DNA from 2 places in the Lachnoclostridium sp. genome. Region 2 is predicted to be linked to the other one. Evidence: a T-box and tRNA genes for the amino acid it is inferred to sense, from the RefSeq annotation. Region 2 holds a T-box; the other holds one or more tRNA genes.

Region 1 (16,306 bases), on a different contig from region 2:
TGGAATAGAGAAACCGTATTCGAATCCTGAAGAATGGTATCAGCTAGTAAAGGAACTTGGATACCGTGCAGTACTATCACCCATTGATTATAGAGCGAGTCAGGACGAAAAAAGAGCGTATCTTCAATGTGTCAAAGAGCATGATTTGATTATAGGTGAGGTTGGGGCATGGAAAAATGCAATCGCTTTCAATGAGTTGGAAAGAAAAGAGGCTCTTACCTTTTGTAAAAATCAATTAGCATTGGCAGATGAACTAGGAGCAAATTGTTGTGTCAATATCTCCGGTAGCCGAGGAGAACTATGGGATGGTTGCTATAAGGAAAATTATCAGAGCGATACCTATGCACTAGTAGTGGATAGCATTCGTGAGATTATCGATGCAGTAAAGCCAACAAGAACATTTTATACAATTGAACCAATGCCGTGGATGGTTCCAGATTCTCCGGAAGAATATTTGAAGTTAATGAAAGATGTGGATCGTGGGGCATTTGGAGTACATCTTGATTTTGTCAACATGATAAACTGTCCAAAGCGTTATGTCTACCATGAAGAATTTATCAAAGAGTGTTTTGAAAAGTTAGGGCCGATGATTAAGAGCATTCATGGAAAGGATGTATGGATGGAAAATAAATATACAACCCTTATTCATGAAACCATGCCGGGAAAAGGTATCCTGAATTATCAATTGATTACGCGTTTATGTGAACAATTAGGGACAGATACAACACTATTTGTGGAACATCTACCGGATTTTGATAGTTATAAGCAAGCGGCAGGATATGTACGCCAACAAGCGATTTTTGCAGGAGTGTCACTACCATAAAGAATGAAAGTTAAAAAGAGAAGACATGGATAGATAACCCGTGTCTTCTTTTTTTTGTTCTATTTAATTTTTAAGAGAGCCTATATGCCGTATATTAAGGTATTACATATGGATCAGTTGAACTAAGTGGTACATTATCATTACCACTTTGTATTACTGTAACAATGTCTCCAGATTTCAGCTCATCTATTGGAGCACTTAACATGGAACGATTGATAAATTTAGTATCATATATTTTATCATTTACTGAGATTTTACTAAAGGGAGTGAAATTACTACCTGTTACGATTATTCTCGCGCTAACATCCTCCTCAGCTGCTTCACCTTCCGGTGGAGCTGGAACAAAGTGCGCTTCCGAAATTTTGATTGGAACAGTGCCCATTTTCAGCTCAGTTTTCGTATACGGATTTACCCCATTAAAGCAATCTAAGTCACCATATAACATATCATATTCGAGAACCTTTAACTCATCTAAATAAATATCGGAGTCTTTTTGTGTTTGATGAAGCTTTGTAATCAATCCATTATGAATGTCAAGGCGATCAAGAACATGTGCGGATAATTGGTAAGCCTCTAAATCCTCATTCTGTTTTGTCATACCAAAGTTATCCCATATAATATATTCAGTCTGGAATAAGGAACCATTCGATAAATCAGTTTCTCCAAGCTGAAAGCCTGGCAAATGATCACCATACATAATAAGTATTGTTTCTTCTTTTCGGTTTGATAAGGCTTCAATTAATTGACCTATAAACTCATCCATCTCTTTGATTTGATTTGAATAATAAAGAAGCGGATAATATAAACTATCAGAAAGATCTTCACTTAATGTTAAATCTATCCGTGGATTTTCAATAAGTTCACTGTCAGGGTAGCTTCCATGTCCTTGAACTGAGATACCATAAATCAAGTCTTGATTCTTAGTTGTATTTAGTATCTGTAAGATTTCCGGCGTAAGTACCTTATCTTTTGCCCAGTTATTTGGATTACGTTCAATATCTTGCATGTATTCAATCGAAGTAAAAGTGTCAAAACCTAACTGTGAAAATACAGAAACACGATCGTAAAAGGTACCAACATTATTGTGGATCGCATGGGTAGTATATCCGAGTGATTTTAAATTATAGGAAATACTTTCACAAGAAGTCTTTTGTAAAATTGTTTTATACGGATATTCACCAGGTCCAAAGAAATCCAGGTTCATCCCAGTGATAACTTCAAATTCAGTATTCGCTGTTCCTGCACCCACACTTGGAACACTTAAATACCCACTGGAAAACTTCTCTTTTAGTGCTCTGAAATTAGGTATAGGGTCCTCGGTGAAGGTAACTCCTTTGATATGTGTTGGATCAAAGAAAGATTCCAATTGTAAATAAATAATATTAGGTGTCTCTTTCGATGCTACCGTATCAGAGGTTGATGCAGAAATGTCGACCGGTGGTGTTGGAGTCAAGGTCGGAATCGGTGTAGGTGTCTCTGATGGAGCTGGAACTTCAGTAGGTAAAATATCGGAAGAACTAACTACCTTACCTTGTTCCACTCCTTCTACTATTGTATTTACAACATCTGTAGTGTAAATATTAGGTTTATTAATACCGGTATTAATAACGCTATTAACAAAGCAATAAGGAAGACCGTATTGATGGTATGCGTTTGCAAGGTTACCGAAATTTGCAGCCAATACATTGGTTCTTAGCCCAAGGTTTGTTAAAAGAGCTGAAGAAATTAAAGTAGTAGCAAAGAAGATTGTTATTTTTAACAGTGGTAAGCGGGTATCATAACGCTTCGCTTTTTTCCATACGATAACACACGAAAAAACGGTAAGTGCGAGTCCAATAGCAATTAACACCAGATGAAACCACTTCAAATAATACTGCCAAATCTGAATAGCAGATTTCATTAAAGTAATGTCAACAGCGGTAAATGGTGTTGTTCTAAAGCGTAAAAGAATAAAGTCAGTAACACCAATGGCAACCCAGCCAAGAGAAACCAAATAGTAAACAAACCATCTTCTCTTAAAGAATAAGGCAATGGATAGCGTTGCTAAGATAATAATAGTATTATATACAAATACGAGTGGATTCGTAAATAAGTAAGCTATGGCTTTCAACACAGAGCGGCGCGACATAATTTCAACAAAGATGTTGAGGGCTAGGGCTAAAAGCACACACTGTAAAAATGGTTTCTTACACTTAGTCTTTACTGAGTCCAATAGGGATTTCGCTTTCTGTGGTATGAGTTTCATATACTTGCCTCCAAGTAGTCGATGTAAGAGTTATTAGTGTCGATTATCAATGTAATGTTCTCAATTGGATAATTTTTTAATGCTAGGAAATGATTGTAAAAAATATCCTATCTTTTTATGCTACAACAGTTTATCATATTCTGAAAAAAAAGCAATAGCGCAATTCTTAAGAATTTTTAAGTAATTATAACGAATTATAGGACATTTTCACAATGGATCAAAAAAGATGAATATCCTACTGAAATCTGATTTCAAAAAGAGAAATCTTCTTTCAAAGAAAACTATGAAGTAAAATATTATTCGAATAAAAGTAAAATAAGTTACATACCAATAGAAAATTTATATAAATTTAATGTTTTATAAATAATATTTATAATTCATTAAGAAAAATATTTAAAAAAACTTTGGTGACATATTGAAGAAATGGTTTCTTTTTCATATAATAGAAAAACCATTATAAAATAAAGTAACTACACTAATTTGGTAGACAAACATTTTTTACTTGAAATAATTAGAAAAAGGTTGTAAAATCTTAACTTAGTGTGGGTGCTAATAATTTAACGCTAAGGGTATATCAGTTTGAGGGAGAGCAAAGATGCCTGGTGAAATGGATAGAAAGCGAAACATAAAATTAATCATAAGCTACGATGGGACAAATTATAGTGGTTGGCAGAGAATTCCTAAAGCAGCAAATGTTGATCATTCCATTCAAGGGTTACTAGAAGAATTGTTATCTGGGGTTTTGCTAGAACCAATTAAGCTGATTGGCTCAGGCCGCACAGATGCAGGGGTGCATGCTCTTGGACAGGTGGCAAATTTTTATTCGCGCTCCAATCTCGACGTAAATATTATAAGACAAAAGATAAACCAAGTTCTTCCGGAGGATATTAAGATACTACAAGCGAACGAAGTGGACTTAAATTTTCATTCTCGCTTTGATGCGGTAGAGAAAATCTATCAGTATATCATAGATACCAGAGAACGAGAAAACGTATTTTTTCGTAAATATTCATATGCTTGTGGTAAAGCTTTGAATATAGAAGCAATGAGGCAAGCAGCAAAACTACTCATTGGTACGATGGATTATAAGAGCTTCTGTACAGATCGTAGGGATGGCAAGTCGACTATCCGAACGATATCTGAAATAACGATAGAAGAACTACGACAGAATAGAAATCAACAGGGTATTATTTTTACGTTTCGTGGCAATGGTTTTTTGCATCACATGATACGTATTATTTCTGGAACACTGTTGGAGGTTGGGACACAAGAGAGAAGTGTGGAAAGTGTTAGACAGGCTATTTTGGGGAAAAAGAGAGAATATGCCGGACTAACACTGTATCCGCAGGGATTATTTTTAAAACAAGTCATCTATGAAAAAAATAGTTAGTACTTAGGTTAACGTAATGGTGCGAGGGTGATTAAATAATGATGGGTTGCAACTATAGACAAAAGATGCCATCATTTTAAATATTTTATGAGAAATAGGTTCTTATAATAGGTATAAATTCCTTGAATTTACAAACAATATAGTCATAGCAATATTTAAGTGACAAGCATCTTAGATTGAGAAGTAAATGGAGGAATATGCTACATGAAAGCAACAGGTATCGTACGACGCATAGATGACTTAGGAAGAGTGGTTATCCCAAAGGAAATTAGAAGAACTTTACGTATTCGCGAAGGGGATCCATTAGAAATTTTTACCGACCGTGAAGGAGAAATTATTTTAAAGAAATACTCTCCAATCGGTGAGTTGGGACAGTTTGCAAAACAATATGCGGATTCTATCGGTCATACGACTGGTCATATTGTTGCTATTACAGATAAGGATCAGTTTATCGCAATTGCTGGTTCCTCTAAAAAGGATTGGGTTACAAAACCAATCAGTAAAGAACTTGAGGCATTAATTAACGACCGTGAAACGGTAACTGCAGCGAAAGAAGAAAAAGGATTTATCCGTGTTTGCTCTGATGATGAAGATATTGCCTATGAGGTTATTGCACCAATTATTTGTGAAGGTGATGCTATTGGAGCAGTATTAATTCTTACAAGAGATGCAAAGACTAAGCTTGGCGAAGTTGAGAATAAACTTGCTGCTACTGCAGCTGCATTCCTTGGAAGACAGATGGAGAACTAATCTCTTAGGGAAAATAAAATAAGACAGGTTAGACATATAGCGGAGTAATTACCTTCTATGCTAAGGCATAGTACCAGTAAGGTTAATTTCTCCGCTTTTTTCGTAAGGTTATGAATCTTTGGTCACACTACGGTTTTAGATAAGGTAAGTGTGAAAATAAAAACAATTTTCACACGCAAATTTGTGCCTGCGTAATCCTCGGCACAAATTAAAAATACGCAAAAAAATGCGCAGGAATGAGGTTTTTATGCAGGAAAAACGTTATGGATTATTAACAGCTATTACTATGATTACTGGAATTGTCATTGGGTCCGGAATCTTTTTTAAGTCGGACGATGTACTTCGATATACCAATGGGAATATGCTTCTTGGTATCATAGTATTTTTAATCGCTGCAATAGCGATAGTTTTCGGTTCCTTAACTATCTCTCAGTTAGCAAGTAGAACGGATGAACCGGGAGGTTTAATTAGTTATGCCGAAAAATTTGTAAATAAACGAACCGCAGGGGCCATTGGATGGTTTCAACTTACGATGTACTTTGCTCCATTAGTTGGAGTGATTTCTTGGGTGACAGGGCTTTATATTTGTCAATTGTTTGGAATTGAGAGCTCACCAAAAAATAGTAGTTTGATTGGTTTTATCTTACTTTGCCTTATATTTTTATTGAATATTTTATCAGCTAGACTTGGTGGTACATTTCAAAATATATCTATGATAGTTAAGCTAATTCCATTAATATTAATTGCATTAGCTGGTTTATTTTTTGGACAAGCTCCTGAGATTATCTCAAAAGATGCTAGCGTAATGAAAGAGGCTATCACATCTCCTGGCTGGGTTGCTGCCTTTGCGCCAATTGCGTTTTCCTTTGATGGATGGTCAATATCTACTACAATATGCCACGAAATAAAAAATAGTAAGAGAAACTTACCACTTGCTCTAATCTTTGCACCACTTATCGTATTACTGTGTTACGTGTTATATTTTGTAGGAATCACCTCCTTAGTATCCGTAGATACAGTAATGCAACAGGGAAATGAGAGTACTTATCTTGCAGCAACTAAGGTATTTGGAAGTATTGGGGCAAGACTGATTTTAGTTTTTGTTATAATCTCTGTATTAGGTACACTAAATGGTCTTGTACTTGCTTATATTCAGCTTCCTTATTCACTTGCATATCGGGGAATGTTACCTTGTAGCAATACTTTAAAGAAGCAATCTGAGAAATTACATGGTATCCCAACCAATTCAGCCATCTTAGCATTTGTTCTAAGTTCTATTTGGATATTAATTAATTATCTTACTCAAAATGCAAATATGATTGGGGATGTATCTGAGGTACCAATATGCTTATGTTTATCATACTATATATTACAGTTATAAAGTTAAAGAGACAGGGTGAAATTAAGAGTATTTTTATGGGATATGTTGCACCAGTTTTAGCGATTATAGGTTCCATTATAATCGTAACAGGAACCTTATCACATCCGTCCTTCTGGATTTTTACTATCCTTGGGGTGATTGTTGCGGCTTGTGGTTTTTGGTATACTAAGAAATTTAGTGATTCGTAAAAGGATAGTAGTTTCTGGAAATTAAAACAAAAAATAAAAACATATTATAAAATTACGATGAGATAACAAAAGTTGCTATTGAAATTTTTACGAAGGTTCGTTATAGTAAGACGGCAAGCTAGTTATCAAAGTATAAGTATCAGTCCTTAAGGACTAGAATACCAAGGAATAGAAAAGGAGCCCTAACCGTGGAAGAACTTACGACATTTCAACGAATATACGAGGTAGTGAAGGAGATCCCTTATGGGAAAGTTGCTACATATGGACAGGTAGCAGCACTTGCTGGTAATCGCCAGCTTGCAAAGGTGGTTGGTTATGCATTGCATGTGAATCCGAATCCAAGCATAATTCCGTGTTATCGTGTAGTAAATGCGAAAGGAGAAGTTTCGAAAGCATTTGCCTTCGGTGGAGTAAATCGTCAGATAGAACTACTTGAAAAAGAAGGAGTGCAATTTCTAGAGGATGGAAGTGTAGATATGGAAGTATCTCGCTGGGCAAAGTTAGTGTTCTAAAAAAATAACAGGCATAGTCAATAGAATACCTGTGTAACATACATGGATTTCTTCTTCATAGCATATAGTTTACTAAATCTGAGGAGGAGTGATGGCCCATGTCAAAGAAAAAAGTATTAGCAATTGACGGCGGAGGAATGAAGGGCATTGTCTCCGCTGTTTTGCTACGCAGTTTAGAGGATAGGCTACAATACCATAGCAATAATTATAAAGCAAGGATTGCAGACTATTTTGACTTGATAGCAGGAACTAGTACGGGATCAATCTTGACAGCACTCTATTTGTTTCCAAATGAACGGGGAGAGTCAAAATTCTCTGCGAAAGAAGTATTAGAGAGCTATTATGAATACGGAGAGTACATATTTAAAAGACAAAAATTCTATCCATTCTGGGGACCTAAGTATACAAATAAGTATTTAGAGGAGATGTTACTGAAGTATTTTGGGGACGCAACCTTAGGAAGTCTTCGTAAACCTTGTTTAATGACCTCCTATGATACAACAACTCGAAGTGCAGTATTCTTTAATTCAGTCACAGGAAGAAAGGATGAAAATCGAAATTATTTCTTAAGGGATGCAATATTAGCCTCAACAGCAGCGCCAACGTATTTTCCACCAAGCTGTTTTCACGCAAAGGATAATTGCTATAACTGTCTAATCGATGGTGGAGTTTTTGCCAACAATCCAACACTTTGTGCATTAATTGAAGCAATGAAACTACCAGGTTGTGATGGAATTGGTGATACAATTTGTCTATCCGTTGGTAATGTAAAGAATACGAAGTCCTATTCCTATCAAAAGGTACGTAGATTCGGTCTTTTGCAATGGGCAGTACCAATCTTTGATATTTTAATGGATGCCAGCGAACAGACAGTAGATTATCAATTGAGAAAAATCTATAAATCAGTCAATCATCAGCAATATTATTACCGTATGGTATTAAATACGGAAGAGGAGATACCGAAGATGGATGATTGCTCAAAAGAGGCAATACATAAATTAACCCTGTATGGTGAAAAGTTAGCAAATCGTGAGAAATATCGTATCGATGAGCTTGCGAAACGTTTAGTGATCGAGAAAGATAACGATAATTTTGTATTTTAACCTCATCAGGGAAGTCCTCCGCTTCTTTAAACGGGGTAAGGACTTAAAAAGTACTATTTCTTGTTTTGAATAATAGATTAAAAATACCAAAAGAAGCTTAAAACTTCTTTTGGTATTTTAAATTTAAAGAATTGTTCACATTAGGAACAAATTTCTTACATATTTATTCCGTATAATAGTTATACTTGAGTACTTTTCTAGTAAAGAAAGGTGCAAAATGAGTTGAGATCTTTGGCAAGAAACTGTTAAAAAGGTTTTGCGGATAGAGGAAATTGTAGCATGTGTTTTAATTTCCTAATAATGGAGAAAATTATAGTTGATAGATTCTAATAAACTAGTTAAAGTAAATGTATGGATACCAAGAATCATGCTATTTGTTTTAAATGAACTTTCGTATGGATTTGGAGGACCATGATGAAAAATAGTCATACTATCTACTTAGAGATAAGTATAATACTTGTTGCAATACTGTTTTTTGGGTGCAGTAATGTTTCTTCAAATAAATCAGATTCTGAAGGAACGACTCAAAATCAAGAGCAGAATTCTGTAGATAATGCATCAAAGGATACAGTAAAGAATACTGGGGAGTCTTTATCAGCAGCCAATATGTCAGGGAATTTGTTAGAGGAAGGACTTTCGTTTGAATCAACGGATTATTATGAAGATTATAATGAAAGAGAAGTAAATTATATACAGTTAAATGATAGCTCCATTATATTTAGTGGAGAGGGTGCATTTGTCAGTGATAATAAGATTAGTATAAGTAAACCTGGTACTTATGTAATATTTGGCACGTTAAAAGAAGGTCAGATTATAGTGGAAGAAACGACAGGTGGTGTGGTACAACTAATCTTAAAGAATGCAACCATCCATTGCGAGAATAGTGCGCCTATTTATATCAAAGAGGCCGGTAAGGTTATAATTAGCATAGCACCAGGAACGAAGAATATGCTTACGGATGGCTTAGCGGATCATGATAGAAAGCTAAGTGATCCAAATGCTACCATATATTGTTCTTCAGACTTAACTATGAATGGGGCAGGAAGTCTTGTTATTAATGCAACTTATCAAAATGCCATATCTTCAAAAGGCGTTTTAAAAATCGTGGAAGGAGACTATGAAATTTGTGCTGTGGGACATGGAATTATTGGTAAAGAAGCAGTACTTATTGATGCTTCTAGGATTAAGATAGCCTCTGGATGGGATGGGATACGTACAAACAATGACACTGAAAATTCGAAGGGACTTATCTTTATCAATCGTGGTGAGTTTATGATAACCTCTGAGCAAGATGGAATTCAAGCGGATAAATATTTAGTGTTACAAAATGGAAACTATGAGATAACTACTGGCGGTGGAAGTACTGGTTCTGTAAAAAAAGAGAATAAAGAAGAACCGTTACTTAGTGAGCTGATGGAAATTACAGAGTACGATTATAGTAGGAGTGCAAAAGGTCTAAAAAGTGGAGAAGATATTCTCATTGGGAATGGTACCTTTACTCTAGACAGTGCAGACGATGCAATTCACAGTGATGGTAGTATATCGATTGAAAATGGGTCCTTTACAATAGCTTCAGGAGATGACGGTATACACGCGGATGCATCTTTAACTATTGCTAAGGCAAAGATTGCGTTAACATCTTCTTATGAAGGAATAGAAGGTTCCAAGATTGCGATAAAGAGTGGAAGTCTAAACATTATATCATCGGAGGATGGTATTAATGTTTCTGGTGGTTTAAATAGTAAGAAAGAGAACAATGATAAGGAAGAAGATACCTTTATTGAAGGGAAAGGGATTCTGTCACTTTCAGGTGGTATCGTAATTGTCTCTGCGGGTGGTGACGGAATTGATTCCAGAGGTTTAGTGACAATGACAGGAGGCACTTTAATTATTGAGGGATCTTCTAATGATGCAAATGGTGCTATAGTTTATAACGATGTGTTTGAAATGAGTGGCGGAACATTACTTGCTGTTGGAAGTAGTGGTATGACAATGGCACCATCGATCACATCAAAACAAAAATCTATCCTGCTTAATTTAAAGGAAACAGTAGAAGGGGAAACAGTCCTATGTTTACTGGAAGAAGAGGATAGAGCTCCAATTATGGCATATTTGCCATCAAAGTCTTATCAATCGGTTGTATATAGCAGTCCTTTGTTGCTTGAAGGAAAAAGTTATACACTATCTACAGGAGGAAGTACAACACCAAAAGAGGGTATGAATTTATATACTCCTAAGGCCTATGAGGATGGTATAGATAAGGCTTATATTACTATTCATGGTACCTTGACCACGTATGGTGAGATGAAAGCTCCGATTAAGCTGCCATTAGAAGGGATAATCGAATAGAATAGAAAGGAACAAAGGACATGAAGCTAGAGTATGATTTTGAACAATTGTGTGATATCATAGAGAAACTTCGCTCAGAAAATGGATGCCCATGGGATAGAGAACAGACTCACGATAGTCTAAAAAACTGTATGATTGAAGAAGCTTATGAAGTTGTTGATGGGATCAACCAGTTTACTAAGAATGGGGATTACGACAACTTAAGAGAAGAGTTGGGAGATGTTTTATTACAGGTAGTTATGCATAGCCAAATTGCAAAAGAGGAAGGTCTATTTACGGTAGAGGAAGTCATCGATGAGATCGCTAAGAAGATGGTGAGAAGACATCCTCATGTTTTTGGTGATGTTCAGGTGGAAGATTCTGCGGGTGTTTTAACCAACTGGGAGGAAATTAAGAAGGAAGAAAAAAAGGGTAAGACTGTAGAGTCCAGTCCACTTTATGTGCCAAGTTCTTTCCCCGCTTTGCTCCGAGCACAAAAAATAGTAAAGAAAAGCAATAAAATTAAAAATATGGTCTATACTAAAGAAGAGCTGTTCTCTAAGATGAACAGCGAAACAACAACTCTCCAAGCTTTATACCAAGAGGGGGCTTCCATAGAGAGACAAAAAGAGGCATATGGTGCACTTTTATATACGATGAGTAGTTTAGGATTGGATTTAAATATGGATGCAGAATCTTGTCTAACAGAAAAAATCAAAGAAGAGATTTCAAAAATGGAGTCAAAAATAAGCTAAATTTATAGTAGAGCCCTAAAATGGAAAAATTTGAGAGAAATTAGACGTTAAATTATCTACTTTTAAATGAAAATTTTTATAAATTTTATATTGTGTGAAAATTTAAAAATAGGGTTTTATGCCTATAAAAATAGCCAATTTCGGACTTAATAAACCACCAAAAAATACAAGTAGATAGAAATAGGCTTTTTTCTTCAAAAAACTCTGTCATTTTGGAAATAAATGCAGAAAATTCCTTGACAAATTGCCCTAATAAGTTTATAAATAGATTGAAGGTGATTTTTGAAGAAAAACCTACACCTAGTTGCCCGAGAAAGAGTAAGACTCAATCATGGGGAAGCGTGATACAAGACGGACCTAGAAGCAATTCCGCTTGTGAAAAAAACTATATTTAATAATACGTTAGAGGAGGAGTTTATCCATGAACAAAGCAGAATTAGTTGCAGCTATCGCAGAAAAAACAGAGTTATCAAAGAAGGATTCAGAAAAGGCATTAAAGGCATTTATTGATGTTGTTACTGAGGAATTAACAAAAGGCGAGAAGGTTCAATTAGTTGGATTTGGTACATTTGAAGTATCTGCTAGACCAGCAAGAACAGGTAGAAATCCACAGACAAAGCAGACAATTACAATTGCAGCTTCTAAGGCACCTAAGTTTAAAGCTGGCAAGGCATTAAAGGACGTTATCAATAAGTAATAGATTGCAAGCAAACGATTGTAAGCAATACTTGATTACAATTTGAACTTCTATAGATTATAGTTGTTCTGGTAAACATAAGAACATAGGCTGTTTTGAGGGATTCTTCAAAACAGCCTTTTTCCATAGTTAGTGTGAGTAAACAGATTCCCGTAAATGTAATTGCTATGAAAGGTATGGTTATTAGTATGAGATTGGATAAATATTTAAAAGTATCAAGGTTAATTAAACGTAGAACAGTAGCGAATGATGCCTGTGATGCAGGTAGGGTTTTAATTAATGATAAGCCAGCAAAAGCATCAACGAATGTTAAGGTTGGAGATGTAATAGAAATTGGTTTTGGTAGTAAAGCGGTACGTGTTGAGGTACTTGATGTTCAGGAAACAACACGAAAGGATGATGCTAAGGAGCTTTATAAATACTTATAATAAATGCTTTGTCTTTATAGAATTACTTCTGTAGTTCTTCACAATAACGTCCATGCATATATATGATAATAGCAGGGTAAGTGAAATGAGGAGCATATATGGAAGATAGCAAACAAGTAAGAAAGCATCAATTGAATTTAAATGATCGTAAGGAAGCGCTAATTACAGGTGTTCGTGATGTTCGCTCTTTTGATGATCATGAAATTATTTTAGAAACTGATCTGGGTATTTTGATGATTCGAGGTAGTGAATTGCATATGGGTAGGCTTACCCTTGAAAAAGGGGAAGTAGATATAAATGGACATATGGACAGCTTTGTTTACTCTGAGTTGAAAGGATTTACGAAGTCAGGAGAATCCGTTTTTAAGAGATTATTTAAATAAACGGAGGAATGCTTATGAATACATCCATCTTTCTAGAACTTCGATATCTTGCAGCTGCATCCTATTGGGGAATCATATTGTTTTTAGTGTATGACTTGCTTCGAATACTTAGGAATACCTTTCATCATGGGAAAATTGTGATTGGCATACAGGATATTTGTTTCTGGATTGTGGCAGGCATTTTAATTTTTCGAATGATGTATTTGCAAAATGACGGAATGATTCGATGGTACAGTACAGTTGCAATGGTTCTTAGTATGGTCTTATATCAGAAGATTTTTAGTCCAATGATCGTTGGATTAGGTACGAAGTTTACACTATTTATCAAAAATTGTATATTGCGGTTACTAAAACTACTTGTTTCGCCGATAATGTTTATAATATCAAAGATAAAAAAAATAATTCGATTTCTTTTTGGGAAATTCCGAAAATTTGGACGTTTTCTCGGAGGGAAAGTCAAAAAAAGAACTAATATTTTCAAGGCTTGTATAAGAAAACAATTGAAAAAGCACTTGAATAAGGTTAAAATAAATAAAAGGAAACAAGTGGAGGAAGTTCCTACGCCAAAAGTAGAACGTCCACGTGGAGTGTTAGAATTAATTACACAGCCACAGGAAAAGGGTGAGGTAAGTGAGAAGGAATAAGAAAAAAAGGAACGGTTTGAGATTAATTGGGTTGATGGTTATGATAATCTGTTTCGTAGTTCTTTATAAATCAACCGAACTGAAAAGAGAAGCTAGTGCTAAGGAGCAAAAAAAAGCCGAGATAGAGCAGTTGATCTCTGATGAGAAGGATAGAACCAAAGAGATAGAAGAACGTAAGTTATATCCAGGAACAAAAAAATACATAGAAGATGTTGCTAGATCACAGCTTGGAATGGTCTATCCAGATGAGATTATATTTGAACCAGAAAAAGAAAATAACAAATAGAGAAAAGGTGTCGGTTGTGAGCGATACCTTTTTCTTAATAAAAATGGATGAAAATACATGTTGACAATAAAAACAAAACAAGTTATAATTTGCTTTGTCACTTTGGCGAAGTAGCTCAGTTGGCTAGAGCATACGGTTCATACCCGTAGTGTCGGGGGTTCAAATCCCTCCTTCGCTATTCTAATAAAAAGCACAGGATAATCTCCTGTGCTTTTTTAATGTAATACTTTGGATAATTTAACCTCATCAGATAAGTCCTCCACTTCTTCAAGCGGGGGAAAGGACTTGCCTGTTTTAAAATGTCACTCAGTAAGAACCCATCCTGACCGAAGGAAATACAGCTCACAGAAAGAGTACCTACCGATATTCTTATACCGATAGGAAGTATAAACAACCCAGTCATAGGTAGCTAAGAATAGTAGAAATCTTATATGTGAATAAAAAAGTAAAAATGTGTTGTCGAACTAAGGATTACATAGAGGCAAAATTGCTTCAAAAGAATATCAAACGGAGTTAAATTAGGCATTCTTATGAAATTTGAAGTTATAAAAAAGTCGGGTAGAAGGTTATTTGAATTCAAGCATATAGGTTTAGAGTTGCATAATGAATAAACACAAAAAAAATTAGAGTCACAATATGTGGTAATACTTACTTGCTTCATTCTACTAGATAATGTTGTTTAAACCATAAAAGGTGGATTAGAAGAGTTATATTAAAAGGTGAGAAATTTAACAAAAAGTAATGGATAATTCGAGAATAACCTTCTTAAACTAATTGAATTCCCTAAAATCGATTTCCTAAGTGATACAAAAGGATAAATTGTCATAAAGTTTTTGGAATTGGTACATCAATTTGACAAACATTTTACGCCATCGGTTTTATAATCCTAAATTAAACCGCCTGTTTTATTCCTGCATGAAAAATAATTCAAACAAGGAAAATTCGCTAAGTGTATTTTTTCTTGTATAAAGTTAATTGCAGGAAAGCAGGGAGTAATACGGATTAGGAAGGACGGCGTTCTTATGAAGAAGAGAAGAAGCTGGTTATTGCCATTGGCAGGAGTTGTTGTAGCGTTAGTTACATTTTTTAATGCAAGTCCGAATGTTGTAGCAAGGTATCTGATTATAGCTACCATCGTTATTATATTGATAGGGATCGCGGCAGTGATTGTTGGCCTGCTGCAGGGCAGTGGTTCGGTTGACAATGGGGAAAATTATGTGAAAGATGAATTTCAAAACACAGCAAGAAAGAAATTAGAGGGTATTGCTGGGTCCTTTCATAAATTGGCGTCAAGCTTTGACTATATGGCATCCCCAAAAACTATATTAAATACAGAGGACATGCAGTTGGTACTCGAGGACATTAGTACAAACCTCTGTAAAAATTGTAAAAAATGTGGAGTGTGTTGGGAAAGAAATTTTAATCAAAGCTATCAAGCGACATGGAATCTACTTGAGATTGCGAAAGGAAAAGGAAATGTAACTGTGGATGATATGCCTGATATGTTAAGACTTCAATGTATTCAGGTTCCGGAGTTTGTGGAGGAAGCAAACCGTAATCTTAGTATGGCTCGCCTAAAAATGGTTTGGCATAACCGCATTGTTGAGAGTAGGGAAGCGGTGGCTGGACAGCTTGGGGAGATTGCAAAAATTGTAAAAGACTTCTCTGGAAATCTATGCGACACCGGTGAAGTAATAGAGCTAAAACGAAGAAAAATAAATCAAAAACTTCGTGTACATAGAATTAAAGTACAACGAGTCTTGATGTTTGAGCGAGAAAATCGAGGAATGGAGCTGCACTTAAGAGCAAGATGCAAAAGCGGTAGGTGTCTGACAACAAAGGAGGCAGCAAACTTAATTGGAAATGCTTTAGAAAAACGCCTTGTGCCTAGAGAGGATTCAAGGAATGTCATTGGACGAGAATACGATGATTATGTCTTTTGCGAAGATGCTAATTTTAAGGTATTAACAGGCGTGTCCAGAGCGTCAAAGAACAAGGGAGAATTAAACGGAGATAATTTTTCTTTTCTATACCCTGATAGTCAGGATGTTGTAATGATGCTTTCGGATGGTATGGGAAGTGGAAGCGAAGCTTTTGAAGAAAGTGAAACGGTAATTGAATTATTGGAACAGTTTTTAGAAGCAGGATTTCGGGAAGAACCTGCAATTAAGCTTATCAACTCAGTACTTGTTTTGCGTACCGAAAATTCCATGTCTTCTACAGTTGATTTATGTGTCGTTAACTTATGTGCAGGTACTTGTGAATTTGTAAAAGTCGGAGCAGCCACCACGTTCATTAAGAGAGATCATTTTGTTGAGTCTATAAGTTCGAACAGTATGCCAGCAGGAATTTTAAATCAAGTTGATTATGACAGTAAAAGCAAAAAGTTATAT
Region 2 (16,306 bases):
TGTTCCAAAGAAACAATGGCTTACTTAATTATTGCTATTTGGTGTATAATAGGATGGAAGCTGAGTTTTAAATTAAGCGCTGTGCTACAAAACGTATTATACCCAAAATCAGAGCAGAAATGAGGGAAATTATGAGTGCATTTATAAGTGATATTAACAACTTTTTAGGAAATGGAAAATGTAATGAGGAAGGAAAATCCTTAGAAAAATTTTTGATGGAGTATGATCCTAATAAATATCAAAATCCGTCTGTGACAGCAGATATTTTGGTTTTTCAAAAGCCGGAAAATATTTATGACCTTCATAAAGATTTAAAGCTTTTATTGATTCAAAGAAAAAATCATCCTTGCATAGGATGGTGGGCCCTACCAGGAGGATTTGTTGAAATCCATGAGGATATAGATAAGGCAGCAGCGAGAGAACTTCTGGAGGAGACAGGGCTTAGCGATATCCCTATGGAACAAATCTATACCTTTGGAAAGCAGGATAGAGATCCAAGAACTAGAATAGTAACAGTAGCATATCTAGCACTCTTAGAATTAAATCAAAAAGTAGAGGCTGGAGATGATGCAGCAGAAGCAGAATGGTTTTCGGTAAGCATTAAGAAGGAATTCGAAGAATTATTAGAGGAAGATAATATTATAGCAAAGCATAAGAGAAAAAGAGAACGCTACCATATCGAGGTTATCTGTGAGAAAAATCACGACATAAAGGCAGAAGCTAGCGTGGATTATTTTTGTAATGTTGATACTCTATTGTTACAAGAGGATTACGAGGTTATTCGTAGTAATGGAATTGCATTTGACCACCCTGTATTTATCTTAAGAGCATGCCAGTTATTGTGGAAGAGGATGTAAAGGGAAGGGTACTAAAGAAAAAGAAAGTACTTGTAAAGGGAATAGCTTAAGACATCTTTATATAACAGAGATAAATGTTAATTGATAAAACATATAATAAAGTTAATTGATAAAAAAATATGATAAAGTTAATTGATAAAAAAATATTGACATCATCTGATTAGAGGACTATGATAACAAGGTTTTTAGTTTTATTATAATTCAAATGACAAAGATAGGAGGAACATATGCAATTATTAGTATTAATTCTAAAAAAGTATGAATTTATGGACGAATTATTAAAACATTTGGCTAAGTCTGGTATAAAGGGAGCTACGATTCTAGATGGAACCGGTATGGCAGAGGCCCTTGTAAATATGGAAGATTTGCCAATGTTCGGAGTTCTAAGGCGTATGCTTTCGGAAGAAGAGAAAGAAGTAAGTAAGGTCATGTTAATTGTCTTAAAGGACGAACAGGTTATTATGACAAGATCGATAATCAAAGATGTAATTGGAGATTTAAGAGAGCCTAATACAGGTATAATGTTCTCGATACCGATCACTTACGTGGAAGGGCTTGGTGATTAATTGTGTATCAAACTTACTTATACCTAGCATTTTCATTATTCTTAGCCCTGATTGCAGGGAAAATCGTAAAACAAATCAAGATGCCAAATGTAACAGGCTATCTAATCATGGGTCTTATCGCTGGTCCTTATTGTCTTAATTTAATTCCGTTAGATATGATTGAGACATTTTCTTTTATTCCTGAGGTTGCTTTAGGGTTTATAGCATTCTCCATTGGTTCCGAATTCAAATTATCCTATTTAAAAAAGGTTGGAAAATCGCCGATAATCATTGCTTTTCTAGAAGCATTTATGGCAGTCCTATTTGTTGATGTAATTTTAATTGCAACCGGTCATGATATACCGTTTAGTTTAGTACTAGGTGCAATTGCTGCAGCCACTGCTCCTGCTGCGACCTTAATGGTTGTTAAGCAGTATAAAGCGAAGGGGCCAGTTACTGATACCTTATTACCTGTTGTTGCTATTGATGATGCAGCGGCTTTAATGTGCTATGGATTATCGGTTGCCGTAGCAAAAGCAATTAGTTCGAATGGACAAAGTTCTATTATAACCACGATCACAAAACCAGTGATTGAGATTCTTGGAGCTTTGGCCATCGGTGCGGTTCTTGGATTAACTTTTTCATTTTTGGCTAAGTGGTATACAGGTCGTGGCAATCGTTTAGCGATTACATTTGCCATGATTTTTATTTGCATCGGTGTTTGCGATTGGCTTGGGTGGTCTGCATTACTTGCGTGTATGGCAATGAGTGCAGTTTTAGTAAATACAAGTAGCGCAAGTGAAGTTATATTTAATCAAACGGATCGTATCACACCTCCGATTTTTATGTTATTTTTCTTCCTATCCGGAGCAGAACTTGATATGAGAGTTATACCAACGGTTGGCGTCATCGGTATTTTATATATTGTCTTCCGTGTACTTGGGAAAGTCGTAGGCGCGTCTCTTGGTGCTAAATTAACACATGCAGTACCGAACGTTCAGAAGTATTTGGGATTCACGTTGATACCTCAGGCAGGTGTTGCAATTGGTTTGGCAACAACTTCAATGACAATAGTTCCAGAGTATGGAGCTAAGATACGAACTGTTATTCTTTGTGGTACTGTAATTTATGAGTTAACAGGCCCTATCATTACAAAGATAGCCCTTAAAAAAGCAGGGGAAATTCAGTAGATTACTTCATATAGAAAGGCATTGCCTTGCTTTCCTACGCGGTCAATGGTATTCATATGATATAAAATATTAAGAGCTGTGGAGGCAATTCCTTGAGAAACCCCTGCAGCTTTTTTATAATCTTTTGTAGTAAATTGTTTTGGCAGGTTAGCAGGTAATAGTTTATGATAATCATCCTTATTTGCGATAACCATTTCATCAAAAAGCGCAACAGGAATACCATCATTTCGAGTGGAACCTTTTTTCTTATCCTTACTCCAACCATTTAGTAATCGATACTCCTCCACATCCATGGAGATAATATTAAGACGAAGATTCGGATTTTTCAGGTAATCCTTAATCTGATAAAGTTCAGGAAAAATCTGATATGCAACTCCTGTTTTTGGAGATTTTCTTGGCTTTGATACTTCACCGGTTTCTTCATTTACCCAACTTAACCATTTGGTATGAGCAATCGGATAAACGATAGTTACCTCATATTCAGGAAGATAAGCTTCTAGTTTTCTACGCAATGTATAAAAGTGTCTGGTTTGAATTTCTATGATATGATCCTCTATTAAAATATCAGCCACAAAGTTTTTCACCTTCTGCTCATGACAGGATGCATCTGGTGAATAATAATGCTTTAGGACAGCATGAATTGTCTTTTCACTTAAAGTACCAATTCCATTACCTTGCAGGGCTTGGTCAATGACGAGGGAGCAGGAGGTTTGAAATAATTCTTGTTTCATGGTAGAATATCCTCTCAATATAATAAGAATAGAATACCTTAGTTTGCTTTTGGATGCAATAAGAATGGTTGAGTTCAAATGGAATTATTTAGTGAGTGTTTAAATAAGAGATGAGATTTCTATCATCGAATCAATGCGATTTCCTCTATACAGGTATAAAAATGTAGGGTATAGTATTAGATAGGAAAATTAACCTTTGAGTAAATTAAAAAACGCATCACGCTATGTTTCATTACACTTATTAATTTGTGTGCTTAGGTATTAAAATAGACTCTTATTGTAGTTTATAATGATAAAATAACGAAAAATTAAGAGATATCGATGTATCTGAAGAAGGAAATATTATAATAAATATAAATAACAGGAGGATCATAATGAGAGAAAAAGAGATTGCAGGAGAATTACTTTCCTATATAAAAAAAGCAGCATCACCTTATCATGCGGTATTAGAAGGTATTACTATGCTTGAGGAGGCAGGCTTTATAGAGCTTGACTTTCGTAAGACTTTTTGTTTAAAGCCAGGAGGGAAATATTATACAAAGCCTTTTGGAACTACCTTATTTGCATTTACCATTGGTAATCAGGTTACAAATACACAACAGTTTCGTCTAGCTTCTGCACATACGGATCATCCTTGCCTTCATGTAAAACCTACAGCAGAGTTAACAAGTAAAGGATATTTACGAGTTAATACAGAGATTTACGGTGGTCCAATTCTAAATACTTGGCTTGATCGCCCACTTTCTATTGCTGGTAGAGTTGCACTTAAGAGTGAGAATCCATTTGCTCCAGCAACCAAAGTAATTCGTGTAGATAAGCCGTTCTTAACAATTCCTAACCTTGCAATTCATATGAACAAAGAGGTAAATAAGGGTGTAGAATTAATGAGGCAGACGGATATGCTTCCATTGATGGGTGTTTTAAATGATACATTAAATGAAAAATCTTATTTTATAGAATTTCTAGCAAAAGAGCTTCAAGTTGAGGCTAGCGATATTTTAGATTTTGACCTTTATGTATATTGTGCTGAGGACGGATTGCTACTTGGTATGAACGAAGAGTTTATTCAGAGTCCAAGATTAGATAATCTTACTTCCTGCCATGCACTACTTCGTGGTATGATTGATGGAAATCGTGAGGATGGTATCAATATTATCGGTTTATTTGATAATGAGGAAATTGGAAGTGAAACAAAGCAGGGAGCAGATTCTGCATTGTTTTCCATGTTCCTTGAGAAGATTTATCAGGCATTAGGTTATGATAGAGCTGCATTAAATGATTCTATTTTAAGCAGTTTTCTCATCTCTATGGATGTGGCTCATGCTCTTCATCCAAGTAAGACAGATAAATATGATCCAGTGAATTATGCGCTAATGAATGATGGCGTAGTATTTAAGATTAGCGGAAATCAGCGTTACACCTTTGATACAGAAGCGATTGCATCCATGGTTATGCTATGCGACAAATACAATATTCCTTATAAGAAATTTGTGAATCATTCGGATGTGATCGGTGGTGGAACAATGGGACCGATTATCTCTTCTTGGCTACCAATGAAAACTGTAGATATTGGTATTCCAATGCTTGCGATGCACTCTGCTAGAGAACTTATGGGTATCAAAGATCAGAAGGCATTAGTTGACCTTGCTACCGCATTCTTTACGGAATAGATAACAGGAACTTACTTTAGTTTTCCTTATAATAATCTCTAAATCCCATGATATGTGAAAAGTCACAAAAGAGTGGTTTGATTAAAAGACTTTCTTGACATATTTCACAAAGTTTGCTATAATTCATTTGGTCGGTATCGAGAAGGTATTGTCCGGAGGATGAAGCATTGGGGAATGTTTAGAGGGCGAAGCTATTAAAAAAATGAGATTGATGAATCGGTGTATTACAGTACAGCACTTATATTCTTGTATGGGGACAAGAACAGCTGTAAGGAGGAATACAAGTTTCATCAATCTTATTTTGTAATACCCTTGACAAATTTAAAGTAGAAATGTATACTTGAGGCAAATTCATATAAAAAATGCTGAGAAAAGAAGAGTATATATGGAATACTGAACAGAGAACCTTGCCGGAAGAAATTCTAGTGTGCTGAGAGCAGGGAACAGTGGAACATATAGAAGATGGTCTTGGAGCTGCGTAGCTGAGGTTTTAAGCTTAGGTTACGACGTATTCACACGTTATAGTGGGAGACTGTGTTAGCAGTCGGTAAGATACTAGCTGAAAAGTTAGTATGAATTAAAGTGGCACCACGGGAGATACTCTCGTCTTTAAATAGACGGGGGCTTTTTTTATTTATAGGAAATTACTCTGCAATTACCTATAATAAAAATATATTTGTGGGATGCTATAAAAAGACAGGAATTCCATATTATTAATTTTAACGATTGAGAACGCAGTATTTTATGACAAATGAACTGGATTGCCAATTCATTTTGTTTACAATTTTTAAACTAATTTGTTTACACATTTTAAAAACAATAAATGTAAGGAGGAGATGTTATGAGCAAAAAGCCATATTACATCACAACTGCTATTGCATATACATCAGGCAAGCCACACATTGGAAATACGTATGAAATCGTACTTGCGGATAGTATTGCTAGATTTAAGAGATTGGAAGGATATGATGTATTCTTCCAGACAGGGACCGATGAACATGGTCAGAAAATTGAGGAAAAGGCCGCGGAAGTGGGAGTTTCTCCAAAAGAATTCGTAGATAAGGTAGCAGGTGGAATTAAAGATATTTGGGATTTGATGAATTCCTCTTATGATAAATTCATTCGTACCACCGACGAAGATCATGAAAAACAGGTTCAGATGATTTTTAAGAAGTTATATGATCAGGGCGATATCTACAAAGGTAACTACGAAGGAATGTACTGTACTCCTTGTGAGTCCTTCTTTACCGCTTCCCAGCTTGTAAATGGAAAATGTCCTGACTGCGGAAGAGAGTGTCAGCCAGCAAAAGAAGAAGCATATTTTCTAAAGCTTAGCAACTACACACAGAGATTAATTGATCATATCAACACACATCCAGAGTTTATTCAGCCAGAATCCAGAAAGAATGAGATGATGAACAACTTCTTGTTACCTGGATTACAGGATTTATGTGTATCCAGAACTTCCTTCAAATGGGGTATTCCTGTAGACTTTGATCCGAAACATGTTATTTATGTATGGATTGATGCGTTAAGCAACTATATCACTGGTATTGGTTATGACTGCGATGGAAATTCCACTGAGCAGTTTAATAAATTCTGGCCAGCAGATTTACACTTAATTGGTAAGGACATCTTACGTTTCCATACAATTTATTGGCCAATCATGCTAATGGCACTTGATTTACCATTACCAAAGCAGGTATTTGGTCATCCTTGGTTATTACAGACGGATCCAAATGCAAAAGACGGTTCTGGAGTAAAGATGAGTAAATCCAGAGGTAACGTATTATATGCGGATGATTTAGTAGAATTCTTTGGTGTAGATGCAGTTCGTTACTTCGTGCTTCATGAGATGCCATTTGATAATGATGGTGTGATTAACTGGGAACTTATGGTAGAGCGTATGAATTCCGATCTAGCGAATACCTTAGGAAACTTAGTAAATCGTACGATTTCAATGTCAAATAAGTACTTTGAAGGTGTTGTGAATAAGACGGATGTAACAGAGCCAGTAGATACAGACCTAATTGATGTTGTAACAAAGACGAGAGATAAAGTGGTTGCAAAGATGGCAAACCTTCGTGTTGCAGATGCAATTTCTGAGATCTTTACGTTATTTAAGAGATGTAACAAATATATTGATGAGACAATGCCATGGGCTCTTGCAAAAGAGGAAGAGAAGAAGGCTAGACTTGAGAACGTATTATATAACTTAGTTGAGAGTATCTGTATTGGTGCTAATCTATTAGAGCCATTCTTACCAGAAACTGCAGAGAAGATTTTAGCGCAGTTAAACGCTAGAAAAAGAAATATTGAGGAGCTTGCCACCTTTTCGTTATACGAAAACGGTACGAAGGTAACAGATCAGCCACAGATTTTATTTGCTCGACTTGATTTAAAAGAAGTTTTAGCTAAAGTGGAAGAAAAAACTGCAAGCGAAGTAGAGGAGACAGTTAACGTGGAGGAAGTAAAACAAGAAGAAACTGTAATTGAGATTCCAGCAAAAGAAGAAATTACCTATGATGATTTTGCAAAACTACAATTCCAAGTAGGTGAGATTATTGCTTGCGAAGAAGTGAAGAAATCAAAGAAACTTCTTTGTTCCCAAGTTAAAATTGGAAATCAAGTAAAACAGATTGTATCTGGAATCAAGGCTCATTATACGGCAGAAGAAATGGTTGGTAAGAAGGTTATGGTTTTAGTGAACTTAAAACCAGCAACATTAGCAGGAATCGTATCCGAAGGTATGTTGTTATGCGCAGAGGATGAAAATGGAGTTCTTGCACTAATGACACCAGAAAAACCAATGCCATCTGGAGCTGAAATCTGCTAAGATAGTGATTTTGGCGTTCAGCATATTGCAATAGATTAAGAGAATTTAAAACTATTTTTTAGAGAAATTTAAATCTAATTAAAATAGAAAAGAGGGAACAAATATTATCTCCTAGTGGTGTTCTAAACACTGTAGAAAGATAATCTTTGTTCCCTCTTTTTATTCTATGTTCTGGCCTTGCTAACCGGAAATAGAATAAGGATTATACGGAATATGGGGTAGATTTTTTCACTTGTTTTAGTAGGAATTTATAGCGTTGTTGGATTGCATTTACCTGATAGATGCAGCTATCTATTAAGTCTGGATCAACGACATTCTCAAAATTGGAATAAGCAGATTCTAATTCTTTTTGCGTATTTGCAATTTCTTTTAATAGTTCTTTGTTTATTTCATCTTGTTTTTTCTTAAATAAGTGCATATCAGTCACCACCTTTTAAAATCTTAGAAAGCAAAATAGTATGCTTTCATTTTAATAATTTGTTATATTATAGTCTTACATTGGAAGCAATATACATGCTTATTCTTTTTTTTATTTATTTTCTTGTTTTAGGATTGGCTAAGCAGAATATGATTTTAACTGAAGTTTTATGTCTGGACTTCCTAATCATAAATTTTATTTGCATTTAGAAATGGAGCAAGAATGAAGAAAAAAGTGAGAAAACCTTATGAGAATTTAGTCTATCTTTTCTCGGACAGAATATACTTACATTAAATAGGCCAAGTGGTTTTGAGAAATTTAGGAGAGAGGTAAAAGGAATATGAAGCAATATATTTCCTATCTGTTATTTGCACTTGCTGGAATGCTATTTGCATGGTATCTATATTTAAATCATAAGAGATGGATTGGTACCGTAATCGTTCGTGCAGTTCTATCCATTGTTATAATTTATCTAATTAATACAGTTGCTCTAAATTTTGGTATTGCTACCTTAGTAGGAGTTAATCTTGTAAGTATTGTAGTAACGGCATTCTTAGGGGTTCCGGGGTTACTGTTATTATATGGAGCGTCTCTATTTTTCTAAGAGAGTAGTGTAGTGTTTTTTTATTTAAAGGGCGAGAGGATTCAGACATTCTATTTCTATATGTTTAGCGATGAAAATATGGACAGGCTCTATTAACGAATTGACGATTTATAAAGGGAAATTCGGGAAATTTAATGAGACAGTTACTCAACTTGAAGAGAATACTAAGGCAAATTTTAATGAGTTTGATAAGATTAATGCTAATAAAGAATACTACCAATGTATGTTGCGAGAGTAATAAATTTAGATAATTTAGGAAGGATTTTTTCAAATAAATACTTGAAAATAAATTATCGGCAATCACACCGATACAAGTGGATAACTTTCTAAAATTGTGGATATTGTATAAAATATTTCTCTTCTCTGTGCATACCGATGAAAATATGAAGAAGCTAAGAAAAATAGTTGACGCTTTACAAATTAAGGAATATGATAATCTTATCTAATAAAGCTGTCTATCAAAGTATAATAGAATTCTTACTCCTTATTCCTTTCGGAAGATTCAAGAACACAGGGTAAGACAGACAGTGTCTAAGAAATGAACTTCTTAAAATTCTTAACATCTATCTTGTTTCTAAGGAAACATCCATTGATTTAATTCAGGGGGAGTATATGAAATTAACAGTTGCCATATTAGATCGCCAGGAGGATTATGCGCGTCTTATGATGGAATTTATGAATCAACAGGCGGATTACGGATTCTGTGTGGTTGTATTTACGGAGGAAGAGTTATATCGAACATATGAGAAGGAACATAAGATAGATATCCTTTTGTATGCAGAAGAATTCCGAGGTAGTATGATAACGAATCTTTCTAAAGTTAGTTATTGTTTATGCGAAGAGGTCTCTTCAGATAAAGAATCTATTTTTAAATATCAATCTGCAAGCAATATCATGAATCTGTTACTTGAGCGATATTTAGATCTTGGCTACTCATGGAAACCAGCTACAAAAAATACTGGAAAGCAAAAGGTAATAGGAGTATTTTCTCCATGTTATGAAATTAGGCAATCAGGCATTGCTATAAGTCTTGCTAAACTTTTATCTACGAAGGAGAAGTGTATCTATATTTGTTTACATCCTATTTTCCCTTCTGAGCTCCTTGGAAATGGAGATCATAGCAGCTTAAGTGACGTTATTTACTTACTAAAGCAGGATGGAGTAAATAAGAGTGTGAAGATAAAACAATGTCTGGAGCAAGTGGGAGAGTTAGATTGTATCTTAGGAACTTACTATTTTGCTGAACTATATGAATTAACCTTTGAGGAGATTATAAATCTATTCACTGAACTAAAAGAGAATCTGCTATATGAAACTATAGTGATAGATTTTTCTCTTTGTTCCTCCTTAGCACTTGATTTATTAAAATCGTGTGACGTATTGTTACAACCAAAACTGATTGGAGAGTTTCAACAGAGTTCCAGTATTGCTTTTGAGGAACAGTTAAGAAGAACCGGACAGGATCAATTAAGAGAGAAGTTAGTACAGATATCAATTCCCTATGAAGAGCAAAAACAAAAGAATATACGCTTAGATAAACAAAAAGAAGCGGAATATCAACAAATTCTAAAAGAACTTCAATTCTAAGAATTCCATTCTGAAGAATTCTTTAATTCTAAAAAATGCTTCGTATAATTACCTCTTAAAATATATTTGGATTCTCGTTTTAATTCTGAAAGCTAGGAAAATATTATCTAGACACATATGAAAATAAAAACTCAAATGGGGGAGATGATTGTCTATGGAACAGAGGAAGCAGGAATTGCAGGAACAAATTCTTGCGGGAATTGATATGACAAGAGAATTCACAGAAGAAGAACTATTTGACCGTATTGATGAAGTTATTAAGGTTTGTGGAAAAGAAGAATACATAAGTATTACCGAAAAACAACGGTTACGCAGAGAAATCTTTAATTCCATTCGTAGGCTTGATGTATTACAGGAACTTGTTGAAGATACCTCCATAACGGAAATTATGATTAATGGTGCAAAAGAAATATTCGTAGAGCGAGATGGCAAACTGATGAGAGGGGATAAGGAGTTTGAATCAGACCGTAAGCTAGAGGATGTAATTCAAACGATTGTTGCAGGGGCGAATCGAATTATTAATGAATCTAGTCCAATTGTGGATGCCAGATTAAAGGATGGCTCTCGTGTTAATATAGTACTTCCACCCATAGCAATTGGAGGACCAACCGTTACGATTCGTAAGTTTCCAAAGGAAACAATGACGATGGAAAAGCTGGTGGCAATTGGTTCTTTAACCGAAGAAGCTGCTGAATTTTTAAAGAAGTTGGTAATCGCCGGGTATAATATCTTTGTTAGTGGAGGTACCGGTTCAGGAAAAACAACTTTCTTAAATGCATTGTCGAATTACGTTCCTTCGGAAGAAAGAATTATTACGATTGAAGATTCTGCGGAGCTGCAAATACGTAATATTCCAAATTTAGTTCGCTTGGAGGTAAGAAATGCAAATGTGGAGGGTAAGAATGAAATCTCGATTCGTGACTTAATAAAAAGTAGCCTTCGTATGAGGCCCGACCGTATTATTGTTGGTGAGGTTCGAGATGCCTCTAGCATTGATATGTTACAGGCTCTAAATACAGGACATAACGGAATGAGTACGGGACATTCCAATTCGCCAACGGATATGTTATCCCGATTGGAGACCATGGTTTTACTTGGGGCAGAAATACCGCTGTTGGCTGTTAGAAAACAAATTGCTTCTGCGATAGATATTGTGATTCACCTTGGAAGACTTCGAGATAAGTCGAGAAGAGTATTAGAAATCGTTGAAGTCTTAGAATGTGTGGATGGGGAAATTGAAGTGAATCCACTTTTCTTATTTTCAGAAGAAGGGGAAACAAAGGAGGGAAAAGTATTAGGGGAACTAAAAAAAACAGACAATTCACTGCTCCATGTACAAAAGCTGTTACGTGCAGGATTATCCTTATAAAGGAGGTAGTCGATTAGTCTATGATTGAAGATTATGATGTTTATCATATGAATAAAAAAGAATTTCTTGTATGCCTGTTCAAAGGCTTTCTATTGTGTCTTATGGTAAGTTTCTTATTTTATCAAAATATCTTTTTATGTTTCATTCTATCACCTTACCTATATTTTTTTTATAAAAAGGAACAAAGAAAAATGACAGAGGATCGCAAAAAGAAACTAAGCTTAGAGTTTTTGGATGGGATTCATAGTTTGTCGGTAGCTTTGGAGGCAGGATATTCGGTTGAGAATGCTTTTAAAGCAGCAATCAAAGATTTGGGGTTAATGTATTCAAATGAAGCACTCATTATGAAAGAATTTCAATGTATTGTTTCTCAGATTAATCATAATATCCCTATTGAAGTTGCCATTGCTGAATTTGCAAATCGAAGTAAGCTAGAAGATGTGGAGTGCTTCTCAGAAGTATTTAAAACTGCCAAACGGACGGGCGGTGACTTAGTTGCTATTATTAAGATGACAAGTAAAACAATTGGTGAAAAAGTAGAGGTTATGAGAGAAATTGAGACACTAATCACAGCAAAAAAGATGGAGGCTAATATCATGAAGTTAGTTCCATTTGGTATCTTAGGATATATGTTACTTGGCAGTCCTCAGTTTTTAAAACCTCTTTATCATAATTTACTTGGAAGTTTATTTATGACAGTTCTATTAGGAATTTATTTAGTTCTAACTAAGTTGGTAGATAAAATTATTGCCATTCGAGTGTAAATAGATTGGAGAGACTATGACTTATGCAATTCTATTTGTTCTTATTCTCATTCTTGTTCTTATTCTCATTCTTGTTCTTTTTTTCCTTTCAAAATCCTATGACAAAGAATTTATTGATGGTCTTGATAGCAAAGAACATCCGCTAAAGAAGCTCTATTCCTTGATTGGATTTTGTTGGTTCCAAGTAATTCACAGACCTCAAAAATCAAACACGAAGGAGACAGCACTCTTGTATCAAAAAGGAGCGCTAATGACTTTTGTATTTCTATTATTTTTAATCATTCTTCTTGTCAATGATCAAAAAAAGCCGAAAGAAATCTTTCAAGATGGTTATAAAATAGAACGACCAGAGGTAGGAGAAGGATCAAAAACCTATCATCTTGGATACCAACTAGGTACAGAAGAGGAAGAGCTTACCTTTGAAATAACAGAAAAACAGGTGAAAAAAGAGGATAGAAGTAAGATGTTTCAAGCAGCAGAAGCTGCCTTAAAAAAGATAATCCTAAATAAGAATATAGATTTTCATCAAGTAACCTCTGACTTAAAGTTTCCAAAGAAATTTGGTTCCCCACCTCTTAACGTTTCTTATAAAACTGAACAACCGGATTACTTGTGGGAGGATGGAAGTATTCGAGGGGAAGGAGCACCTAGGGAAGGTATACCAACCAGAATTAATGTAACGTTACGATACTCTGAGGATACGTATGAATTTCAAATTAACATTACAATATTACCTCCGATAGAGCTTGAATTATCCAAAAAGGATGTCATGGAGTTGGAAGTGAAAAGACGAGAGGAGGAAAACAGGGAAGAAGATAAGGTTACACTTCCAAGAGAGGTAATGGGTGATCAAGTTTTATGGAAATCTATTAAAAATAATTCTACCCTTCCTTTATTACTTATAGGAATCTTGGCTATGGTGTGCATTCCATTTTTTATAGAGCAGAAAAAAAGAGAAGGAGAGCAGCAAAAACAAGAACAGCTTCTACTTGATTATCCTGAGATTATGATGAAATATACCCTATTACTTAGCGCAGGTATGACAACCTATGGTGCGTGGGAACGAATTGTAAAAGATTATAACACACGTATGGAGAGAGAATCCGGAGGAGCCGGGAGAAATAAAAAGAAATTAAGTAAAAGCAAGAGTAAGAAATCCAAACGATATGCCTATGAAGAGATGATAATCACAAAAAATGAAATTGACCTTGGAGTCTCAGAGGCAGTCGCTTATGAACGTTTCGGAAGGAGATGCAAACTTCTTTCCTATCTTAGGTTTAGTACTATCATAGTTCAGAATATGAAAAAAGGAAACAAAGGGATGATTCCTATGTTAGAAGCGGAGTCAGTACAAGCACTTCTTGACCGGAAGGAGCAGGCAAAACGTCTAGGAGAGAGGGCATCCACGAAGATGTTAATGCCCATGATGGGAATGTTATGTATTGTGATTGCAATACTTATGGTACCCGCAATGATGTCCATGGGGATGTAATTATTATTATAAAGTGCTAACGCACTAGAATAGAGGTTGTATGAGAAAAATGAAAAGTAAAGATAAGAATATATTAAAAAATAACCAAGGGTTTGGAGTAGTGGAAGTTATTCTAATTATCGTTGTTGTGATAGCGCTTATTATTATATTTCAAGAGCAGATAACAAGTATTTTTAATAGAGCGATGGGAGCATTAAAGGCTAGTACAGATAGTTATTTTAATAATATTACACCAGCTCCCTAAGGAGGTATTTCATGAGAAACCAAAAAGCAAGTGGAGTAATAACCATCTATCTGACCCTGACATTATCTATTATGATAACACTCATAGTTACAACCATCGAGATGGCCCGTGTTACTGCTGCAAGAGCATATAGTGAGCGAGTATTACAAACAGCGATGGAATCAACTCTTTGTGATTATTATTTACCTTTATTTGAGCGGTACCACGTGTTTGGATTAGATATTGGATATGGTAGTAATATAGCAGATAGCAATCTATTAGTTGATGAAATTAGAAAAGGAATAGAAGTTAGTTTTCTTCCAACGAAAGATGATCCAATATCGAATCTTCTATTACAAAAGAAAAGCTATCTCATATGCAATCCAATGCTAGAAGAGCTTTCGGTGGAAAATATCCACTATATCACAGACCTTGATGGTGAATTGTTTCGAAAGCAAGCAACTTCTTATATGAAATATCAAGCTGCAACAGAAGGGTTAGAGTATATATTGGATTCAGTACATGCCTTAGAAAAAACGGAAAAGGCAAATCAAAAATTCGAAGAAAAGATGAAGGTAGAGCAGGAATTCATGCTAATTGATAAGGATATCTTAAAGTTGATGGAACTTATCGATGGAATAAAAATAAAAGATAATCAGATCGAGTGTAAAAATGGAAAACCAAAAACGATAGATTCCTTCGCAAAGAAGCTGCTTTCCGAAGAGCCTACGATGGATAACGCGTTGATTAATCACTTCACAATATTTGATTCGTTAAAGGATAACTATATCAATTATCCAAATCAATTAATTAGTTTAAAGGATAGTGCAAAAGATGTAGTGGAGAGCTACCGTACCGCCTATGAGAATGCAGTTAGACAACGTGAGCAGGAGCTTGCAAGTCTGCGTGCCGAAAGAGCAGATATGTTAAAAGAATCGAAAGATAAACCCTGTGATACAACTAAGATTGATGCAAGGATTATGTCACTAGAGCAATCTCCAATTACAATAGATATCTATGTATTAGATAGTCTTATGGCAAGCTGCAACTCTATCAATCAAAAAATGGCTAATTTTCTTAATACATTAAAAGTGGTAAAAGAAAAAGCTAGTCAGGCGCTTTCCTTGGTACAAAAAATTAAGGAAGCTAGATATAAAGCACAAGATAGTAAGAATAATTTTTTAGATGGATTAAACAAGGCGAGAGAAGAAATAGGAGATGTGTTGTACGAAGAATTATCGAATAATTCAGAGGAGATGGAGCGGTATTCAAATCCTGAAGAAAAAGGTATCGGAATAATTAAAGACATTGTAAGTATGGAAGAAACCTTAATACAAGATATAAAAGTGTTAGAAGAGGTAGAAAGATGCGTATTACCTAGTATGGCCTATACAGAAGAGGGGTATGATGCATGGCTATCTAAAGTAAACCTAATGCAGACTTCTTTGGATCATTATAAACTGAATGGGCTTGCTTTTGATTACAGCGGTGTTAATTTCTCTGAAGAAAAGAATAGTATCTTAATAGCTGGTAAGTCCTTGATATCAGATGGTTTACTAAATTTAGTACTAGAAGACGTGAATAGCGTATCAAAAGCGGAATTATCTCAATCAGAATTACCCTCCTTTACAGCAAAGAAACTTCCAGAGAAGAGTTCGCAGGCTGAGAATAATATTAAAAACATTATGAACACGGAGGATAGAGAGGATATTACAACCACAGGGGTCGGAAAGTTAGGAACCGAAGCCTTGGGCAGTTTCGCAAATAGTTTGGTAGAGGAATTATTATTTCAAGCTTATGAAAATGAACATTGTACCTACTACTTATCGGAAGATTATAAGCTAGGACAGGTTCTACAATATGAGCTGGAGTATTTATTATATGGGAATATGAGTGACAAAGAGAATGTTTCCTCATTTATCAATCGTCTAATTTTAATACGGACCATTGGAAATATGATTTCTGTATTAACGGATGCAAATAAGGTGAGAGAAGCAAGTGAATTTGCTGCATTAGTTGT

What was found. The T-box of region 2 lies ahead of metG (methionine--tRNA ligase). A T-box ahead of a tRNA ligase gene usually reads a tRNA of that ligase, here a tRNA-Met.
Region 1: it has a tRNA-Met gene. The T-box ahead of metG (methionine--tRNA ligase) is inferred to sense a tRNA for this amino acid. The anticodon was not compared.

Annotation. Positions count from the first base shown of each region.
Region 1 covers NZ_DAMADT010000001.1:85,164-101,469, forward strand. The annotation lists gene RTP52_RS00365 (sugar phosphate isomerase/epimerase family protein) at 1-823, shown strand, start outside; gene RTP52_RS00370 (LTA synthase family protein) at 918-3,068, opposite strand; gene truA (tRNA pseudouridine(38-40) synthase TruA) at 3,664-4,458, shown strand; gene spoVT (stage V sporulation protein T) at 4,663-5,208, shown strand; gene RTP52_RS00385 (APC family permease) at 5,456-6,589, shown strand; gene RTP52_RS00390 (hypothetical protein) at 6,625-6,777, shown strand; gene RTP52_RS00395 (MGMT family protein) at 6,966-7,289, shown strand; gene RTP52_RS00400 (patatin-like phospholipase family protein) at 7,388-8,392, shown strand; gene RTP52_RS00405 (carbohydrate-binding domain-containing protein) at 8,807-10,741, shown strand; gene RTP52_RS00410 (MazG family protein) at 10,762-11,475, shown strand; gene RTP52_RS00415 (HU family DNA-binding protein) at 11,897-12,172, shown strand; gene RTP52_RS00420 (RNA-binding S4 domain-containing protein) at 12,361-12,600, shown strand; gene yabP (sporulation protein YabP) at 12,699-12,983, shown strand; gene yabQ (spore cortex biosynthesis protein YabQ) at 12,998-13,627, shown strand; gene RTP52_RS00435 (FtsB family cell division protein) at 13,614-13,913, shown strand; tRNA gene RTP52_RS00440 (tRNA-Met) at 14,018-14,091, shown strand; gene RTP52_RS00445 (SpoIIE family protein phosphatase) at 14,936-16,306, shown strand, end outside.
Region 2 covers NZ_DAMADT010000034.1:14,296-30,601, forward strand. The annotation lists gene RTP52_RS17085 (NUDIX hydrolase) at 132-857, shown strand; gene RTP52_RS17090 (hypothetical protein) at 1,085-1,423, shown strand; gene RTP52_RS17095 (cation:proton antiporter) at 1,426-2,592, shown strand; gene RTP52_RS17100 (hypothetical protein) at 2,586-3,323, opposite strand; gene RTP52_RS17105 (M18 family aminopeptidase) at 3,698-4,993, shown strand; T-box leader at 5,352-5,607, shown strand; gene metG (methionine--tRNA ligase) at 5,835-7,829, shown strand; gene RTP52_RS17115 (YaaL family protein) at 8,032-8,247, opposite strand; gene RTP52_RS17120 (pro-sigmaK processing inhibitor BofA family protein) at 8,588-8,851, shown strand; gene RTP52_RS17125 (hypothetical protein) at 9,464-10,438, shown strand; gene RTP52_RS17130 (CpaF family protein) at 10,593-11,807, shown strand; gene RTP52_RS17135 (type II secretion system F family protein) at 11,999-12,571, shown strand; gene RTP52_RS17140 (hypothetical protein) at 12,588-14,063, shown strand; gene RTP52_RS17145 (Flp1 family type IVb pilin) at 14,104-14,307, shown strand; gene RTP52_RS17150 (DUF5702 domain-containing protein) at 14,319-16,306, shown strand, end outside.